DNA from 3 places in the Pseudomonas chaetocerotis genome. Region 3 is predicted to be linked to each of the others. Evidence: riboswitches for the same ligand, from Rfam matches in the RefSeq annotation. Region 3 holds a riboswitch; each other region holds the start of a gene.
What was found. Region 3 has a riboswitch for manganese ahead of mntP (manganese efflux pump MntP). Riboswitches for the same ligand answer to the same signal wherever they lie in the genome.
Positions count from the first base shown of each region.

Region 1: it holds a riboswitch for manganese, as region 3 does, so the genes downstream of both, H3221_RS20860 (sodium:calcium antiporter) here and mntP (manganese efflux pump MntP) in region 3, are expected to answer to the same signal.
Region 2: it holds a riboswitch for manganese, as region 3 does, so the genes downstream of both, H3221_RS06755 (TMEM165/GDT1 family protein) here and mntP (manganese efflux pump MntP) in region 3, are expected to answer to the same signal.

Region 1 covers NZ_JACFYX020000013.1:66,266-72,624, forward strand. Annotated here, with positions in the region: gene H3221_RS26015 (methyl-accepting chemotaxis protein) at 1-955, opposite strand, end outside; partial or broken gene H3221_RS25955 (LTA synthase family protein) at 1,339-1,520, opposite strand; yybP-ykoY riboswitch at 1,763-1,919, shown strand; gene H3221_RS20860 (sodium:calcium antiporter) at 1,970-2,971, shown strand; gene H3221_RS20865 (response regulator transcription factor) at 3,636-4,319, shown strand; gene H3221_RS20870 (sensor histidine kinase) at 4,309-5,577, shown strand; gene H3221_RS20875 (class I SAM-dependent methyltransferase) at 5,659-6,348, shown strand; gene H3221_RS20880 (lipopolysaccharide kinase InaA family protein) at 6,350-6,359, shown strand, end outside.
Region 2 covers NZ_JACFYX020000003.1:113,036-119,394, reverse strand. Annotated here, with positions in the region: gene H3221_RS06775 (SOS response-associated peptidase) at 1-598, shown strand, start outside; partial or broken gene H3221_RS06770 (methyl-accepting chemotaxis protein) at 693-2,844, opposite strand; gene H3221_RS06765 (M48 family metallopeptidase) at 3,039-3,860, shown strand; gene H3221_RS06760 (ketosteroid isomerase-related protein) at 3,914-4,357, opposite strand; gene H3221_RS06755 (TMEM165/GDT1 family protein) at 4,464-5,045, opposite strand; yybP-ykoY riboswitch at 5,140-5,260, opposite strand; gene H3221_RS06750 (class I SAM-dependent methyltransferase) at 5,298-6,293, opposite strand.
Region 3 covers NZ_JACFYX020000014.1:25,892-32,250, reverse strand. Annotated here, with positions in the region: gene H3221_RS21450 (MOSC domain-containing protein) at 1-102, opposite strand, end outside; gene H3221_RS21445 (MarR family winged helix-turn-helix transcriptional regulator) at 99-665, opposite strand; gene H3221_RS21440 (thioredoxin family protein) at 783-1,013, shown strand; gene H3221_RS21435 (DUF2024 family protein) at 1,069-1,323, shown strand; gene H3221_RS21430 (Rho-binding antiterminator) at 1,334-1,612, shown strand; gene H3221_RS21425 (cytoplasmic protein) at 1,668-1,922, shown strand; gene H3221_RS21420 (NAD(P)/FAD-dependent oxidoreductase) at 1,955-3,082, shown strand; gene mntP (manganese efflux pump MntP) at 3,282-3,851, opposite strand; yybP-ykoY riboswitch at 3,857-4,029, opposite strand; gene H3221_RS21410 (hypothetical protein) at 4,106-4,405, opposite strand; gene H3221_RS21405 (TerC family protein) at 4,465-5,451, opposite strand; gene H3221_RS21400 (DNA polymerase II) at 5,661-6,359, opposite strand, start outside.

The DNA.
Region 1 (6,359 bases), on a different contig from region 3:
CATTGCGAGCGACCTCTTCGACTGCAGCAGTCATTTCGTTGACTGCCGTAGCGGCCTGCTCGATCTCGGTGTTCTGCTGATGCAGGCCGCGAGTCGAATCTTCGGTCACTGCATGCAGTTCTTCGGATGCCGACGCCAGCTGATTGGACGAATCAGCGATGCTCTGGATGGTGCCGCGCAGGCTCTGCTGCATGCTTTTCAGGGCGCTGAGCAAACGCGCGGGCTCATCGCTACCTTCAGCATGAATCGTCTGGGTCAGGTCACCCGATGCCACCACCTCGGCCACCCGCACAGCTTCGGTCAGCGGCGCGACGATACTGCGCGTCAACAGCATCGCCAGCACGACGGTAGCCAGAGTCGCCAGAACCATCATGGCGATGACCCAGATACGTGCCGACTCCGCCACCTGCCTGGAAGATTCGCCTGCCGCCACAGCGCTCACACGGTTCATCTCGATCAGTTTGCCGAGGCCCTGCATCATGGCATCGGCGTGTTGATTGAGCACGCCGCCAGCCACCTCGATGGCAGTATCGAAATCACCCTGGCGTAGGGACTCCACGATTCGAGTCTGCTCCTGCAAGTAAGCCGCCTCGGAGCGCTTGAACTCGTCGTAGATGCCGCGCTCCTCGGTGCTGGAAATCAGTTGTTCATAGGCCTCCTGGCTCTTGGCAAGGGATGCGCGCACGTCCTCAACCAGTCGAAGATTGGCCTGCACCTGGGCCGAATCGCGATTAAGCATCGAACGCAAGGTAATGGCACGCAACCGCAAGATATTCTTGGACACATCGCCAATGGCCAAGACGCTTGGCAGCCAATTCTCGTTGATTTCGTCGGACTGCTCGCGCATTTCACCCATCTGCATCAATGAAAAGATTCCAAGCAACACGACCAGCAAAGCGACAACCCCAAACCCCAGCGCCGCCCGTGGGGCGATAGAAAGATTACGCAGCGACATGTTTGCAACTCCTGTTACGCGCAAAAATCGGAGAACCCCCAGCCATACCTGGCAGAGAATCGAGTGAGATGGCGCTAATCCCTGATCGCATATCGGCCATGTGCTCGTGCACTTTATGAGAAAAAAGAAAATAGGCTACCGGTGCATTGCCGTGACGAATGCCAGCACGGCATGCCGGCACCATTGCCCATCGCGCCACTGCGCCTGCCAGCTGGTAGTACGCTACACGTCCTGACACCGCCTAAACCCTCCCTCAAAACGAGGACTACAGAGTGGCTCAAGCGTGTAACGTGCTACATCCTTATCGCGGTGGTCTGGTGGCCTGGCTGTCGAGCGTCCGCGACTGCAACCGCCCAGAAGTCGTCGACTAAGTCCTGAATGCCCCCTTGGTAGTAGGTGATGTCGCGACACTGCGCCGCGGGGGATCGCTGCCATCCACCCGCCACTCACGGCCCAGGCGCCAGGCATCATCGTGGCGCCTCTTGCCCTGGTGCGGGCTGAGAATCGCCAGGTTCTGCCCGTCAAACAGCGCCAGGCGTTGGTAGTTTCCGAACGGCGCACGGCCAGTATCGACGAACTGGATGCGGAGGTGCTCGACATGCCGATGCCGCCCACTACTGTCCAGAGCGCCAAGCTCGATACCGTGATGAGCATCAACTTCGGTCCTGGTGGCACCAATGCCCCTGGCCCTCAAGCGTTGGCCCCGGGCAGGTGATCTGATCCGCCAGGCTTTATGCATGCTGACGGCGCCTGTAGGCATCATTGCCGTTGATGCAGGAAAGAAAGCGACTTCGCTGCTACACTGCGTGTCCTGTCATTGGGGAGTAGCTATTCCCGGCACTGCGCCGGGGGGTTCACGTCAACAAACTTGAGGCGCATGCCTCATGGCGTGTACAGCCTCTGCATCCGTGTAGAGCGCCAGGCGAGACCTTTGGCCACACTGCGCTTGCCTGCCGGGCGAGCCGCGGTGTTGTGCCAAATGGTTCATTCGCTCGCCCGGCCGGATTCTGTTCAATGCTCCTCACACTTTTCATATTTTTCTTCTCGGCCGCGACCATCTACGTGGCATGCGAGTACTTCGTCAATGGCATCGAATGGGTTGGTAGGCGCCTGAATCTCGGTGCGACAGCCGTAGGCTCGGTACTGGCCGCATTCGGCACAGCCCTGCCGGAAAGCGCGGTCACCTTGATGGCCGTGGTTTTTGGCACTACGGCAGAACAAAAGGACATCGGTGTAGGCGCCGCCATGGGTGGCCCGCTGGTTCTTGCAACGCTCGGATACGCCGTTGTCGGCCTGGCGTTGCTGTTCAATCACCGTCGTCTGGCTCGGGACACCTACGCCGTACACGTCGATTACGCACGCTTGAGCCGCGACCAGATGGCGTTTCTCGCGGTATTCGCGCTGAAGGTCGCACTGGGGCTTGTGGCCTTCGTGATCAAGCCCTGGCTGGGTGTCGTCTTTCTCGTGGTCTATGCGCTCTACGTCTGGCGTGAGATTCACCAGAGTGATACGGCCTTCGAAGAGGAAACCATCGAGGCCCTGCGAATTCGCCCCAATCTTGCCGAGCCTTCCCTGTTCTGGGCCTTGCTGCAAGTCATGCTGGCAATGGCTGTGATCGGCGTTGCCTCACATACCTTCGTGAGTCAACTTGAAGTGCTCGGCAGCGCGCTGAACTGGCCTCCTCACCTCGTAGCGCTGCTACTGAGTCCGGTGGCAACCGAGCTGCCGGAGGTGATGAACGCGCTGATCTGGGTACGCCAGGGCAAGGAGCGTCTCGCGCTGGCGAACATTTCCGGTGCCATGATGATTCAAGCCACGCTGCCCAGTGCGCTGGGCATTTTCTTTACCCCTTGGTTGTTCGACAGCACCTTGCTGGCTTCCGGCATCATCACGATGCTGGCCATTGCCTGGCTATGCCTGCTGTTTCGACGTGGCGCCGTGGATAGCCGTACCCTTGCCGCAACCGGCGCCCTGTATGGCCTGTTCGTGCTTCTGATTGCCTGCTGGTTGATCTGACCAACGGCAGCGGTGCCTCTGAGCTGTATGCGATTTGGATGCATCGCTGAGGCATTCGCTCAGCGCCTGCGACTTGCTCCAACCCCGTTCGCTCACGTGATACAACGCGGTGGTTGCTCACGGTGCGCACCCCCAACTGCTGCAAGTGCGACACGAGCAGCGCGCGGGCGCCAGTCACGCAAGACCAAGAATAGCGTCAGCCAGGAGAGTACCGCCGACGCCGGCAACGCCCGGGACGATCCGTTGCCGGCACGTACCCAACAGCGGCGTGAGCGGTGAAGAACACCACCAGCACGCTGACTGCAACGACGCCGACCAGCATGCGCGGGTAACCGCGACCGCGCCACAGCCAAACCGGGCACAGCAACAGTTACAGCTTCATGGGATGGCGGCGTAGACCCGGCATCTCAGGTCATAGACCATGCCGACGCCGCACTGGCCGAACAGGGTCACATTGACGTCCTCCAGCTGACGGAGCAGGAGCACGCACATGTCAGTTGGAAGATCGCCAGCCGGGCCAACAGAATAACCGAAGGTAATGAAGTTGCGCGTAACCGAGCCGAGGCATCGTATGATCCTTGTAGGATGAACGAGCCGAAGTCTGCGCCGTGGGCCGTTCGTCAAAGCCGTTTGAAGACTTCGTCAACCCCGGGACTATTCGCCGATGCGCATTCTGGTCATCGAAGACAACCGAGACATCCTCGCCAACGTGCTCGACTACCTGCAGCTCAAGGGCTTCAGCGTCGACTGCGCGCAGGACGGCCTGAGTGGACTACACCTGGCCAGCAGCGGCCATTACGACCTGATCGTGCTGGACATCATGCTGCCCGGCATCGATGGCTACCAGGTGTGCAAGCGCCTGCGCGAGGACGGCCGCAACGAGGTGCCGATCCTCATGCTTACCGCCCGAGATGCGCTGGACGACCGCCTGCAGGGCCTCAACGCCGGCGCCGACGACTACCTGATCAAACCGTTCGCGCTGTCCGAGTTGGTGGCGCGGATCGAGGCGATCCTGCGCCGCAGCCGTGGCAGCCGCAAACGCCAACTGCAGGTCGCCGACCTCAGCTACGACCTCGACACCTTGCACGTCAGCCGCGCCGGTCAGCCGCTCAAGCTCAACCCTCTGGGCCTAAAGCTGCTGGCGATCCTCATGCAGCGCAGCCCGGCCGTGGTGCGGCGCGAGGCGTTGGAGGAATCCCTGTGGGGTGACGACTGCCCGGACAGCGACAGCCTGCGCAGCCACATCCACCAACTGCGCCAGGTGCTCGACAAGCCTTTCCCCACTGCCCTGCTGCACACCATTCATGGTGTAGGTTATCGCCTGGCGGAGAGAGCCGATGCTGTCTAAGCAGCCGTTCGAGCGACGTATTCTGATCGCCTTCTTGCTGATGACCACGGTGGTCAGCGGTCTGTTTTCGCTGAGCATCGTTGGAGTCGTGCATTTCATTGAAGAGCACTTGGTTTCAATGCAAATGGAGCGCGAGTTAAGCGGTGTCCTCTTACAAGATATGAAAACGGGTTCTGCTCCCAGGCTCGATAGTAGTACGCGATTCTTTTCTTCTCAGTTCCCGGAGTACGCAATACCAGATGAGTATCAACACCTTCCTGAGGGCTTCAATGAAATCGTGAGCGGGGATGACGCTTTCTATGTATTTGTAGAAGAGAGCAACGGCCATACTCATGTGCTGGTGCAAGAGCAGGATGAATTCGAAGCCCGCGAGAACGCGCTGTTCAACGTGGTGCTGGCAGGTTTTCTACTCACCGTGATCGCCGCCTGGGGCCTGGGCTTGATGATGGCACGCAAGGTCATGGCGCCGATCAGCCGCCTGGCCCAGCAGGTGCGTCATCGTGACCAGCTGCACCCACTGGCGCCCCCCATGGCGCCGGATTACCTCGACGATGAGATCGGCCAGCTGGCCTCAGCCTTCGATAGCACACTGGGCCAGGTGCGTCAGTCCCTGGAGCGCGAGCGGCTGTTCACCAGCGATGTCAGCCACGAGCTGCGCACACCTCTGATGGTCATCGCCACCTCCTGCGAGCTGCTCGCCGAAGCGCCCCTGGAACCACGCGAGAAGGAGCAGGTGGCGCGCATCGCCCGCGCCAGTGAGGAAATGCGCGAGCTGGTGCAGACCTTCCTGCAGTTGGCGCGGGACAAAAGCAACGAGGCGGCCTTCAGCGGCGACCGCACGCTCGCCAGCATCGCCCACGAGCAAGCAAACCGCTGGGGCGCCTTGATGAGGGCAAAGGGGCTGGACTTTCAATTGACCGAGGAAGGCCAGGACGACGGCCGTTACAACGCCACCTTTCTCGGCACGGTGATGGCCAACCTGTTGCGCAATGCCCTGCATTACACCGAACGCGGCAGTGTGCGCCTGATCCTCGAACAGGGCGCCTTCCGTATCGAGGACAGCGGCGCCGGCATTCCCGCCGAGCAGCACGAGCGCATCTTCCAACCCTTCGTGCGCGGCTTGCAGGCCCGCGGTGAAGGGCTTGGTCTGGGGCTGTCACTGGTCAAACGCATCTGCGCCAAACAGGGCTGGCAGGTCAGCCTGCAGAGCGAACCTGGGTATACACGTTTCCAAGTGACACTTAACCATGACGCTTGACGAAATTTTCACATCCCTTTGACGTGAACTTGATGCCTGGCTCTTTAGGGTGACGAACGTATCCACCAAGGGACATTCGTCATGCCCAAGCCCAGCCCCATCGAACTGGATTTTTCCCTCAAATACGATTTCGAGCACGCCCAGCAATACCTGAACAAGCATCAGGACGGCCTTTCCCGGCGCCTGTCGCACTGGCGCGACGTGCAGATAGCGCGCCGTGCGCTGCAGATGGCCAATGAGCCGAACCTGGTACTCGACCTGCCCTGCGGTGCCGGACGCTTCTGGCCGATGCTCTGCGAACAGCCGAATCGGGTGATCTTCGCCGCCGACAACTCGACCGACATGATCGCCATCGCGCGCGCTGCACAGGCCCCCGAGGTAGTGGCGCGGGTCAACAGCTTCCGCACCTCCGCTTTCGATATCGACCTGGGCGCCAACACGGTGGACTGCATCTTCTGTATCCGCCTGCTGCATCACATCGAGTCGGCCGAGCACCGCCTGGCCATCCTGCGCGAGTTCCATCGCGTCAGCCGCGACACGGTGATCGTTTCACTGTGGGTCGATGGCAACTACAAAGCCTGGAAACGTCGGCGCCTGGAGGCTCGTCGAGCCGCCGAAGGGCGTTCTGCACAAAACCAGAATCGCTTCATCGTCGCCCGGAGCACGGTGGAAGCGGAATTTCGCCAGGCCGGTTTCAGCATCGTCGGCCACCTGGATTTCCTGCCTGGCTACGCCATGTGGCGCACCTACGCGCTGCGCAAGGTGGCCTGACATGGGAATCC
Region 2 (6,359 bases), on a different contig from region 3:
GTTTCGCTGGTCGCCCGCTTTTGCGGCGTTGCCCGGCTTTCCCGCTGACCAGAAGCCCCACTGGAACCTGGCACCCAATGGCCAGGTGCTGATGCTGCGTGCTGGCGAACAGGGGCCGCAAGCGGCAGCGGCGCGTTGGGGACTGACGCCGTCCTGGCTCAAGGACCTGTCCAAGACCCCGGCTCATGCGCGCGCCGAAACCCTGGCCGAGCAGCCTATGTTCCGTGAGCCCTTTCGTCAGCGCCGCGCGCTGCTGCCGGCCAACGGCTTTTATGAGTGGCGTGGGGGGGCGCGCAAGCGGCCTTACTGGATGAGCAACGGTGACCCGCTGATGTATTTCGCGGCGTTGTGGGAGCTTTATCCGGTGGGCGGGCAGGAGTACCTGAGTGTGGCATTGATCACACAGGAAGCCGCCACGCTGCGGCGGCCGTTGATTCTGAGTGAGCACGAACAGGCATTGTGGTTGAGCAATGACACGCCGCCCGAGCAACTGGCGGCACTGTTGGCCAAGCCGCAGATGGCGTTGCGTGAACGCGCGCTGGCAACGCTGGTCAACGATCCAAAGCTGGATGCGCCGGAGTGCCTGACGCCGGCTTGAGCTTGCGTAGGGTGTCGCGTCACAGCCCGGGTCGTGCGCACTGCGACTGATGCGAAATCGGTGTGCGCGGCGCACCCTACTCGCTGTGCCTCCCTCACACCTTGAACTGGTTGATCAGACGGCGCTGCTGTTCGGCCAGTTTGGTCAGTTGGGCACTGGCCTGACTGGCTTCGTCGGCACCGCCGGCCACTTCGTTGGCGACCTTGCCGATGTTGGTGACATTGCGGTTGATGTCCTCGGCCACGGCGCTTTGCTCTTCCGCTGCACTGGCGATCTGCGTGTTCATGTCATTGATCACCGACACCGCCTGGGTGATGGACTCCAGCGATTGGGCCGCCTGGTTGGCGTGCTCCACACTGTCATCGGTCTTGCTCTGGCTCTGCTCCATCACCTTGACCACTTCGCGTGTGCCTTGCTGCAGCTGCTGGATCATGTTCTGGATTTCTTCGGTGGCTTGCTGGGTCTTCTGCGCCAGGTTGCGCACCTCGTCGGCGACCACGGCGAAGCCGCGACCCTGTTCGCCAGCGCGGGCTGCCTCGATGGCGGCGTTGAGTGCCAGCAGGTTGGTCTGCTCGGCAATGCCGCGAATGGCGACGAGGATGGCGTTGATGTTCTCGCTGTCCTTGGCCAGGTTCTGCACCACGCCCACGGCGCGGCCGATTTCGCTGGCCAGGGCTGCGATGGCGGTGGAGGTTTCCTGTACCACCTGCTTGCCCTGATTGGCCGCGTGGTCGGCGTGGTTGGCCGCCTCGGCAGCATGAGTGGCGTTGCGCGCGACGTCCTGGGCGGTGGCAGTCATCTCATGCACGGCAGTGGCCACGAGTTCGATCTCGGCCAGTTGCTTCTGTACGCCCTGGTTGGTGCGGATGGCGATATCGGCCGTGTGCTCGGAGGAGTCGCTGACCTGCTGCACCGAAGTCACCACGGAGGCGATCATGCTTTGCAGCTTGCTCAGGAAGGCGTTGAAGCCGGCGGCGATCTGGCCGAGTTCGTCCTTGCGATCAACCTTCAGGCGTACCGTCAGGTCGCCGTCGCCCTTGGCGATGTCATCGAGCATGCCGACCATCTGCCGCAGCGGACGGGCGATGCCGTAGCCGACGAACCAGATCACCAGCAGGCCCAGGCCGGCGATCAGCAGTCCCACCAGCGCCATGCCCAGCGTGTCGCCGTTGCGTTGGGTGACAAGCTCAGCCTGTAGTTGGCGCAGGTCAGCCATCACGGTGTCCAGCGGCAGTACCAGCATCAGCACCCAGCGCGTGTCGGTCTGGCCGATGGTGAAGCTGAGAAACAGCTCGATGTGGCTGTCGGCGGGATCATCCTCGACATGCACGTCGTACTTCGGCAGGCCTGGCTGCAGGCTGCTCAGGTTGGCCAGCTCGTTGGCGCCGGAAAAACTCGGTGGCTGGCTCACCGAGTTTTTCCGGCGCCTGGGTCGAGGCGACCAGCCGACCGTTACTGGCGATCAGCGCCATTTCACCTGCGCCGCCATAGAGCTGGGCGTCGGCCTTGACCAGCAGTTCCTGAATGAAGTTGACCGCCAGGTCGGCGCCGGCGATACCACGAAACTCGCCGTTGACCAGAATTGGTGAGGTAAAGGAGGCGAGCATGGTCATCTTGCCGCCGACATCGTAGGGAGCAGGATCGATCACGCAAGGGCGTTTACGTTCCTTGGGGCACAGGTAGTACTCGCCGGCGCGCACACCGGTCGGTAGTAGCTCCTCGCTTTCGGTCGAGCCAATGGCATCGACACCGAGGCTGCCGTCGGCATTGCGGTACCACCAGGTCAGGAAGCGGCCGGTACCGTCGTAACCATTCTCCTTGCTGCCGGCATACATATCGTCGCTGGCGTCGAAGGCGTTTGGCTCCCAGCCCAGGTAACTGCCGAGCAGCTTGGGGTTCTGCGCCGTGGTTTCGTGCACCAGATTGGCCAGTTCTTCGCGGCTGATGCTGAGCAGCGGGCTGCCATTGCCATCGGTCATGCCGAGCATGGCATTGACCCGCGCCAGGTCGGCGGTGATCTGCAGGGGCGCTTCCAGTTCTCGCTGGATTTCGCTGACTTGCGCATGCGCCAGCGAGGAAAGACGCTGCTCGATGACCTGCTCGAGCAGGACCTGGGTGCGTTGCTGCACCAGATTCTGGGTTCGGTCACTGGCGAACAGGGCGTAGAGCACCAATGCCACGACCACGGCCAGCACGCTGGCTCCGGCGAGGAATGCGACGGAAAACTGGATCGACTTGAACTTCATGGGAGCTCCCGAACGCAGCGTGTCCTGTTACGGGCTATCGGCCGTGACAGGGAAAAACCTTAATGGGCTGATGCGAAATATCTGGCTGCTGCTGCATTCAGCAAAGATGGCGCACGGCCATCGTGCAAGTGACGCTGTTGCTCGTACTACCTGGGCGGCCTAGCATAGGACGCTCGATTCAAGGAGGTAGCTCGATGAGCAAGGTTCTATATCTGAGTGGCTTGGCGGTGGCTCTGCTGCTGGCGGGTTGTCAGGCCGTCAATACCACCAGTGGTGGTGCGGTTGGTGTGGAGCGCAAGCAGTACATGTTCAGCATGCTGTCAGCCGAAGAAGTCAATCAGATGTACGCGCAGTCCTATCAGCAAACGCTGAGCGAGGCCTCGGGCAAGGGCGTGCTGGACAAGAGCAGCGCTAACGCCAAGCGTCTGCAGACCGTCGCTGGTCGCCTGATTCCGCAGGCGCCGCGTTTTCGTCCGGATGCGGCCAACTGGCAGTGGGAGGTCAATCTGATCAAGAGCCCCGAGCTCAATGCCAACTGCGGTCCGGGCGGCAAGATCATTTTCTACAGCGGCATCATCGAGCAGCTAAAGCTGACTGACGATGAGATCGCCGCGATCATGGGCCACGAGATGGCGCATGCTCTGCGTGAGCACAGCCGTGAGGCTATGTCCAAGGCTTACGGTATCGAGGTAGCCAAACAGGGCGCCAGTGCCTTGCTCGGACTGGGTGAGAGTGGCATGGCACTGGCCGATACCGTGGTGCAGTACAGCCTGACCCTGCCCAATAGTCGGGGTAACGAGAACGAAGCCGACCTGATCGGTCTGGAACTGGCTGCCCGTGCGGGTTACAACCCGAATGCGGCCATCAGCCTGTGGCAGAAGATGGAGGCCGCCGGTGGTGGTGCGCCGCCCGAGTTCATGAGTACTCACCCATCGTCCAGCAGTCGAATCGCTGCACTGCAGGCGGCGATCCCCAAGGTGATGCCGCTGTACGAGCAGGCCAGAGCCGGGCGTTAATTTTGGACCCAGGAACGGCGCGACGTGATGGTTCACGGCGCGCCGTTTGCGTTTCAGGGCAGGGCGGTTTCGGCAAGTGGACGGGTCTGCAGGCCCAACTGAGCACGGAAGCTTTCCATGTCGAACATGGTGCAGATTTCCTGGACTTCGTTGCCGGGGGTGAGCGTCCAGAACGCCATGGCCGAGATGCTTAGCACCTTGTCGCTGGGCGGGTAGCCCAGCGCCGGTTTCTGGATGGTGCCGATCAGTGTGCTCCAGGTCACCACCTTGTAGCCCTCGGCGATGCACTCCTCGACCACTACCTGCAGGTCCGGCATTGCAAGGCGGATGTCCTGCACCATCTGCACGAAGCCGGCGCTGTCAAGTGGTCGGCCAATGAATGAGCTTTTATAGAGAAAGTCGCGGCTGTGCAGTTGTTCAGCCAGCGCCAGGCGTCCCTTGTTCCAGGTCAGGTCGATGTGCTGGCACACCACCTTCTTGCGATCATCCAATGACATGCTGCCCTCCTGACTGCAGGCCTGAACCAGTGATGTGGCACTTTAGCATCAGGCAGGAGGGGGCTGGGATTGGCCGAAGTGCCGGTCTGTTGACGTCGGCGATTCGTCAGGTCAGGCCGCTCAGCTTCAACGCCTGGTAGCCGGCATAGATTGCCAGAGCGGCGAAGGCGCACGCGGCCAGGCGGCGGATCAGGGTCAGCGGCAGGCGCTCGGCCGCGAAATTGCCCGCCAGTACCACCGGCACGTTGGCGATCAACATGCCCAGGGTGGTGCCGACCACCACCAGGATGAAGTGCGGGTACTGCGCGGCCAGCATCACGGTCGCGACCTGCGTCTTGTCGCCCATCTCGGCGAGGAAGAAGGCGATCAGGGTGGTGAGGAATGGACCGTATTTCTTCAGGCCGGATTCTTCGTCGTCGTCGAGTTTGTCCGGTACCAGGGTCCAGGCCGCTACGGCGACGAAACTGGCAGCAAGAATCCAGCTCAGGGTGGCCGGGGAAAAGAAACCAGCGACCCAGTTACCCACGGCGCCAGCAGCGAAGTGGTTGGCCAGGGTGGCGACGACTATGCCCCAGATGATCGGCCAGGGTTTGCGAAAACGGGCGGCCAGTAGCAGGGCGAGTAGCTGGGTCTTGTCGCCGATTTCGGCGAGGGCAACGATCAGGGTGGGGACGAACAGCGATTCCAGCATCAGGTTTCCTACAGGGGGCGGGTCAACACGGCTTATGACACGAACGACCTTCCCGCCCCGGGTATAGGTTGTGCGTGTCATAGGTCTTGTCAAACCGCAGGCCTCTTTGTGAAGGCCTTGGGTCGTATACGCCATGCTCTGCGGAGCAAGTGTGTTGACGTATACCGGGCGAGCAGGGCGCTCGCGGGAGACTACTCCCCTAGGACGGGCGCAATTGTGCCCAAGCGCCGCGTTGGGAGCAACCTCAATTCACTGTCTGGCGCTGTAGATGCGAAATCCATCGGTGTCTGCCAGGGTGCGGCAGGGGCCGAGATGACGCTCAATCAGGGGGGGATACTTGAGGAAGCTGTTGGCCACCAGGCGCAGCTCGCCACCTTTTACCAAGTGGCGAGCCGCCTGGCTCAGCAGGTTCTCGCTGGCCTGGTAGTCGGTATGCACGCCCTGATGGAACGGCGGGTTGCTGATGATGGCGCTGAGTCCCTCGGGCGCCGATTCGATGCCCGTGCCGGCGATCAGGTTGGCTGACAGGCCATTGCGCGCGAGGGTCAGCCGGCTGCTTTCCAGGGCGAAGGCGTCGACATCCAGCAGGCTCAGCTCGTTGTCTGGGTAACGTCGTTTGAGCGCGGCGCCGAGCACGCCAGCGCCGCAGCCGAAATCGAGCATGTGGCCGCTCGGTAGGTCATCCAGGTGTTCGAGCAGCAGCGCGCTGCCGCGATCCAGGCGGCCATGGGCGAATACACCGGGCAGGGTAACGATCTCCAGTGCATCGTCGGCCAACTGCAATGGATAGCTCTGCGCCAGAGCGTGCAGGTCCGGTACTGCTGGCGCCTGTACCACCTCGACGCACCAGAGTTGGCAATGTCTCGCGCTGTCGAGCTTGCGCGGCTTGCCATAGGCGGCCAGCTGTTTCGCCGCGCGTTCGATACCGCCACGTTTTTCACCGACCAGGTACAGCGCTTTGCCTGCCAGGCGTGAGGCCAGTGCTTGCAGCAGGTAGTCAGTCAGCTCGCGTGACTTGGGCAGGAACAGCACAGCGGCGCGGTAGTCGCCTTCCGGCATGCGTGTATCAAAGTGGCTGCGACCGGCAAAGCGCGCAGCGAGCAGTGTCTGATCGCCCGCATGCCAGTTCCAGCCATGTGCCTGCGGCAGGGCGCCAAGCAGGTCGTCAGCCGGCAGACCTGCCAGCAACAGCTCGTCACTGAACAGCTCGGCCTGACGCAGGAGAACTTCGCTTCGCGGGTCCATGGTGCTTCCTGAAATCTGTGATGCGGAAAAGTAAGAGGGGCGGGAGCGATCTAGGCTCGCGAAATC
Region 3 (6,359 bases):
TGCTTCCTGGCGTGGCGCCTTGGCAATGCCGCTGCGCGAGCCAGGCCGGGTGAAAGGCAGGGCACGGCCGGTCAGCAATGCGTCGAGTTGCAGGCTGTTCATGCGGCCTCCGGGGGTTGATGTTCGCGGCAGATCAATTTGGCATCACTTGACTGCAGCGGCTCCTGAGTCAGGCCGCAGAACGGCTGGCCATCGACCTTCTGGTGAAAGCGGCAGCTACCACAGAGACCGAAGCCCGGCACATCGGTGTCGCGCTGAATTTCCCGCAGAAGGTCGGTCAGCAGGGTTTTCAACTGCCCGCCACGTGCGCCCAGGCGCTCTTCGCCGGCAGCAAGGAAATCCGGCGGCAGCAGCGTCTGCAGCAGCGCCCAGGCCGGATCGGTGAGCGCCAGGTGCACGCTGCGCTTATCGCGTGCGTCCTGCGTCTTGATGATCAGCCCCTTGCCTTCCAGCGCCTTGAGCGACTGCGACACCGTGCCCTTGGTCAGACCGAGGTAATCGGTCACCCCCAGCGGTGTATTCGAATAGTGGTTGCAGCGCGCCAGGTACATCAGCGCACTGAGCTGGATGGGCTGCAACTCGGCCAGCAGCGGGTGCTGGCGAAACCAGATACGGGTCAGGCTGGAAAGTCTTTCGAGCAGATCGAAGAGAGTCGTGTCGGTCATGTATCACTCCTTTCGAAACATAGTATCGACTAAATACCATATTGACAAAGATCGATTTGAGCGTAGCCTGTGATTCAGTATCGATTCGATACCAAATTAACAAACAGGAGATTGACCATGACTCAAGCACGCTTCTATCACGCCGGTTGCCCCGTCTGCGTATCGGCCGAACAGACCTTGTTGAACCTGCTGGCTCCGGAGGTGAAGGTGGAGATCGTTCACCTCGGCGAACAGGCCACCCGAGTGGCGGAAGCCGAACAGGCCGGGGTCAAGTCGGTCCCCGCACTGGTGGTCGAAGGCCAGGTACTACACCTGAACTTCGGCGCTTCCATCGACGACCTGAAGTAATCCAGAGCGTGCGAGACGCCCTGCGGCGTCTCGCTCCCCAGTGAGGAGAAACGATATGAAGGTGAATGTTTTCGATACCCACGTACGCACGCGTGACGGCCGCTACTTGCACTTCGATGTACTGATCGAGGGTAACGACCAGGGGCGAGCCAACCAGTTCGCCCAGGACTGGATGGCCGAACGTGGCCTGCAAGGCGACGATATCGAACAAAGCCGCTGCCAGTTCTGCCACAGCGAGCCCGCACACCCCGAAGTCGCTGCGGCCATCAGCAGCAAAGGCTATTTCATCATTCCTCTGCAAGGCTGCTAGGAGACACTCCATGAACGCGTATCGTCCCTTGAACTGCGCTCTGCACGACTACCTGGAAATTGCCTGCATGCATGGCTATCGCTTGCTGATCGAACGACTCGAAGGTCCGAGCGTCGAGGCCAGGGCGCTGACCACGCGCACGACAGCCAGCAAGGAAGAATTTCTGGTGGTGCAAGGCGACACCGGCCAGCAGGAGCTGCGCCTGGATCGGTTGCAGGCCATCACCCCGCTCAACACCGGCGCCAGCTTCGGCCGGATCGTGCTGGCTGACAGTTACTGCGCCGTCTGAGTGCCTCTCGTCTGCCTGAAACCAGGTCGCATTGCCATCCGAGGATTAATCACCCATGCCCATCTTCCGACTCACCATCCGCCATGACGATCAGTTGCTTGGGCACTTCGAGTCCGATCTGCCTGCGGCACTGCAGGCCATCCGGAAAATCTCTGCCAGCCTGAGCGAGTCAGGGTACAGTCTCGACCTGCTCGTGGCGCACAGCGAACGGCGCCTACTGGAAAGTGGCCCTGACGGCGTGCGCATGATCAGCCGGGAGCCACTGTTCGTCTCTGAACCTCTCGAGCAGTACCTGGACAGCGCCCCCTGACGAAATCACCTTGCGGATTGGATAGACGCGGCATGCAGCATTGCGATTACCTGATTATCGGCGCCGGCATTGCCGGCGCTTCGACCGGCTATTTTCTCGCCCGCCACGGCAGGACGCTCCTGCTCGAGCGTGAAGCGCAGCCCGGTTATCACGCCACCGGCCGCTCGGCCGCACTGTACACCGTGGCCTACGGCACGCCGCAGGTCCGCGCGCTGACGGCCGCGAGCCGCGCCTTTTATGACGCACCGCCAGCCGGTTTCGCCGAACATCCCTTGCTGACGCCGCGCGGCGAGCTGGTGGTGGATTTCAGCGGTGACGCCGCCGAGTTGCAGCGCCAGTACGCGCAAGCCCGCGAGCATGTCACCGAGGCTCGCCTGCTCGGCGCTGACGAGGCCTGCGCGCTGGTGCCTGTGCTGCGCCGTGAGCGCGTGCATGGCGCACTGTTCGACCCCAGCGCCGCCGATATCGATACTGCAGCGCTGCACCAGGGTTACCTGCGTGGCATCCGCCAGCAAGGTGGTGAGATTCACTGCAACCGCGACGTGCTGACGATCACCCGCCAGGCTGGCGGCTGGCAGGTGGATTGCGCCGGGCAAAGCTACTACGCGACCGTGCTGATCAATGCCGCCGGTGCCTGGTGCGATCAGATCGCGCACCTGGCCGGGCTGCCCGGCATCGGCCTGCAGCCCAAACGCCGTGCGGCCTTCACCTTTGACGGTGCGCCGGGTGTCGACTGCCAGGCCTGGCCGGCGTTGGTAAGCCTGGATGAGTCCTTCTATTTCAAACCCGATGCCGGCCTGCTGTTGGGCTCACCCGCCAATGCCGACCCGGTGGTGCCGCATGACGTGCAACCGGAAGAGCTCGATATCGCACTGGGCATCCATCAGATCGAGGCACACACCACCCTGCAGATTCGCCGCCCGGCGCACACCTGGGCCGGCCTGCGCAGCTTCGTCGCCGACGGCGATCTGGTCGGCGGCTTCGACACTCACGCCGATGACTTCTTCTGGGTAGCAGCACAGGGCGGCTATGGCATCCAGACCAGCGCAGCCATGGGCCAGGCCTGTGCGGCGCTGATCCGCCGGCAGTCGCTGCCGGAACACCTGGTAAAAGCCGGCCTTGACGAGGCGATACTCAGCCCGCGGCGTCTGCTGGGCTGAGCAGTTGGCAGAGTCTAGCCACCAGCGGCCTCGGTTTTTGCGGGCACCTGCCGCTCTCGGCACACTCGACTCCACCCCCGATCCCGCCCTCAGCGATCAGGTAGCGGCCATTCTGCTACGGCAGGACCGCCGGGCAGCAGGGTCCGGCGCGGCAGCAGCCGGCAGTACGTTTTCAGCGCACGCTGGGGCAGATCCTTGGTTACAGACTCGCAAAGTGTTCGTAGAGTATCGTCGCGCCGACGAGCACCAACACAACGCCACCGACGATCTCGGCACGCTTGCCGACCAGTTGCCCCAGCATACGCCCTAGCAACATGCCCAATGTCACCATCAGGGTGGTGGCCAGACCGATACAAATTGCTGCGACCACGATGTTCACTTCGACGAAAGCCAGGCTCACGCCAACGGCCAGCGCGTCGATGCTGGTGGCCACGGCAGTGACGAACAAGACCCAGAAGGAATGGCGCGAGGGTTTGTCTTCAGGCGCGTCGTCATCGGCGCCTAGACCGGCATGGATCATGTGCAGACCAAGTCCGACCAGCAGTACGAAGGCGATCCAGTGATTCCATTCAAGAACGAAACGACTGGCCGCCTGGCCGATCAGCCAACCGATGATTGGCGTGAGGGCCTCAATGCAGCCGAAGATCACACCGGCGCGCAGGGCTTCAGCAAAGCGAGGTTTATGCAGACCCGAGCCCTTGCCGATGGCTGCAGCGAAGGCATCCGTCGACATGGCGAAAGACAGAAGAACTAGCGAAAGAGGATTCAAGGGAAACTCCAACCGGGCATGAGTCAACGACAAGTCACTGCGCGCCCGACCAGGCACAGGACAGTCGTTGGTCTCACCAATCCCAGCGGATGCATTGGCCACGGCAGGTTGCCGAGAATGTTGACCAATGCGCCGACGCTAGCGCGACGGCAGGCTACTCCCCAAAGAAGGGCGCAGGGTAATCCCATATGCCCCGAGAAGGAAGTGGCGGCGCGCCAAATTGCTCAGCAGTAGCCGATGCCGCCAGCCAGAAATCAGGTTTCCACACCCTGCTCTAGGGGTTTCTCGGACTCCTCCTGCTGCGCCTCGGCGTCTTGCTCCTTCTCGTCCTTGCCCAAGGCGCGATTGGTGGACTCCTGCAGAGAGTCCACCTGGCGGTTGACCTCATCGACCACTTCGCCGACCGAGTCGTTGATCAGCGCCTGCGCTTCCTTCTTCGCCTCCTCAGCGAGTTTCTGCGCGGACTGTTCGGCCGCATCGCAGCCGACCAGAGCCATCAACGCCAAGCCCAGTGCGACAGGTGCAAGTCGGTTTTTCCAGTGTTTGTGCATCATGGTTCTCCAGTTGCGAAAGCCTGGCCAGACATCGTGCATAGCCGGGCTAGAGTCTGTGATCAGATCTGCGCGGGCGGCTGACCGCGAGTCTTGTACAGCGACAGCAGCACACCACCGATCAGCAGGCCCAGGGTCACGCTCAGGGACACCGCCGCCGGAATCTTGCCGATGATGCCGACCAGGAAGATCTTCGCGCCGATGAACACCAGCACCAGCGCCAGCGCGTACTTGAGGTAGGCGAAGCGGTGGATCAGCGCGGCCAGGGCGAAATACAAGGCACGCAGGCCGAGGATGGCGAAGATGTTCGAGGTGTAGACGATGAACGGATCCTGAGTGATGGCGAAAATCGCCGGCACGCTGTCGATAGCGAACACCAGGTCCGCGCACTCGATCAGGATCAGCGCCAGGAACAGCGGCGTTACCCACAGCACGCTGCGGCCCTTGCCATCGTCCTGACGGACGAAGAAGCGCTGGCCATGCAGATTCTCGGTCACACGCAGGTGCTTGCGCAGGAACTTCACCAGCACGTTGTTCTGCAGATCAGGCGCATCGTCGAGCTTGGAGAACAGCATCTTCACGCCGGTGAAGAACAGGAAGGCGCCGAACACGTAGAGGATCCAGGCGAACTCGTGGATCAGCGCGGCGCCCAGGCCGATCATGATCGCCCGCAGTACCAGCACGCCCATGATTCCCCAGAACAGTACCTTGTGCTGGTACTGCCGTGGAATGGCGAGAAAGCTGAAGATCATGGCCATGAGAAACACGTTGTCCATCGACAGCGATTTCTCGATCAGAAAGCCGGTGAGGTAATCCATGCTGGCGTCGCCGCCCTTCTGGAAGAACACCCAGACGCCGAACAGCAGACCTGCGGTGATGTAGCCGGCCGACAACAATAGGCTTTCGCGCACGCCGATCTCGCGGTTATCGCGATGCAGCACACCAAGGTCGAAGGCCAGCAGGGAGATGACGACAGCAATGAAGACCAGCCACAACCAGGTGGCCGTGCCGAGGAAGTCGGCGAAGAGAAACGGTTCCAGGGCGGTCATGAGCCCCTCCTACAGTCAGATTGAACAGACTGTGATCCGACATCGCGGGGTTAACCGCCAGAGGGGCCCGGTATCACGGGCGCAACGATACTCAGGCCGCGAACGCTGCTCAACGAGACGACTTTTGCAAAGTATTTCCGGCTCTACGACGCCACAGAGCCTGCTGCCGTCTAAAGGGTTCGCTGCTTCACTGAACATATCCGAAGGTTTCAGAATAACCCGAGCTGCCCATCCACCAGCCGCTCGAACTCGCCGCCAACGAACGGCAGGATGGCATCAGCCACAGGCTTCAACTGGCGGCTGATGTAGTGCTCGTAGTCCACTGGCGCCAGCAGACGCTCCAGCGGTTGCGGCCCGCCCGTGGTGATCAGGTAGCTGATCCAGCCGCCGCGCTGGTACTGCAAGGGCCTGCCAAGATGCTGGTTGTGCTCGTCGGCCAGGCGCGCAGCACGCACGTGTGGCGGTACGTTGCGCTGATAGTCATCGAGGCGCCGACGCAGGCGCTTGCGGTAGACCAGTAGCTCGTCCAGCTCGCCCGCCAGGGTGCGTTTGACGTAGTCGCGCACGTAGTCCTCGTAGGCCTGACCGGCGAACACCAGACGGTACAGCTCCTGCTGGAAGCGCTGGGCCAGCGGCGACCAGTCGGTGCGTACCGTCTCCAACCCCTTGAATACCATGCGCTCGCTGCCATCGGCGGCGCGCACCAGGCCGGCGTAGCGCTTCTTGCTGCCCTCTTCGGTGCCGCGGATGGTGGGCATGAGAAAGCGTCGATAGTGGGTTTCGTACTGCAACTCCAGCGCGCTGGTCAGGCCGTATGCCTGCTGCAGATGCTCGCGCCACCAGGCGTTGACCTTGCTCACCAACCCACGACCGATCCGCGCGGCATCTTCCTCGCCATGCGCACTCCC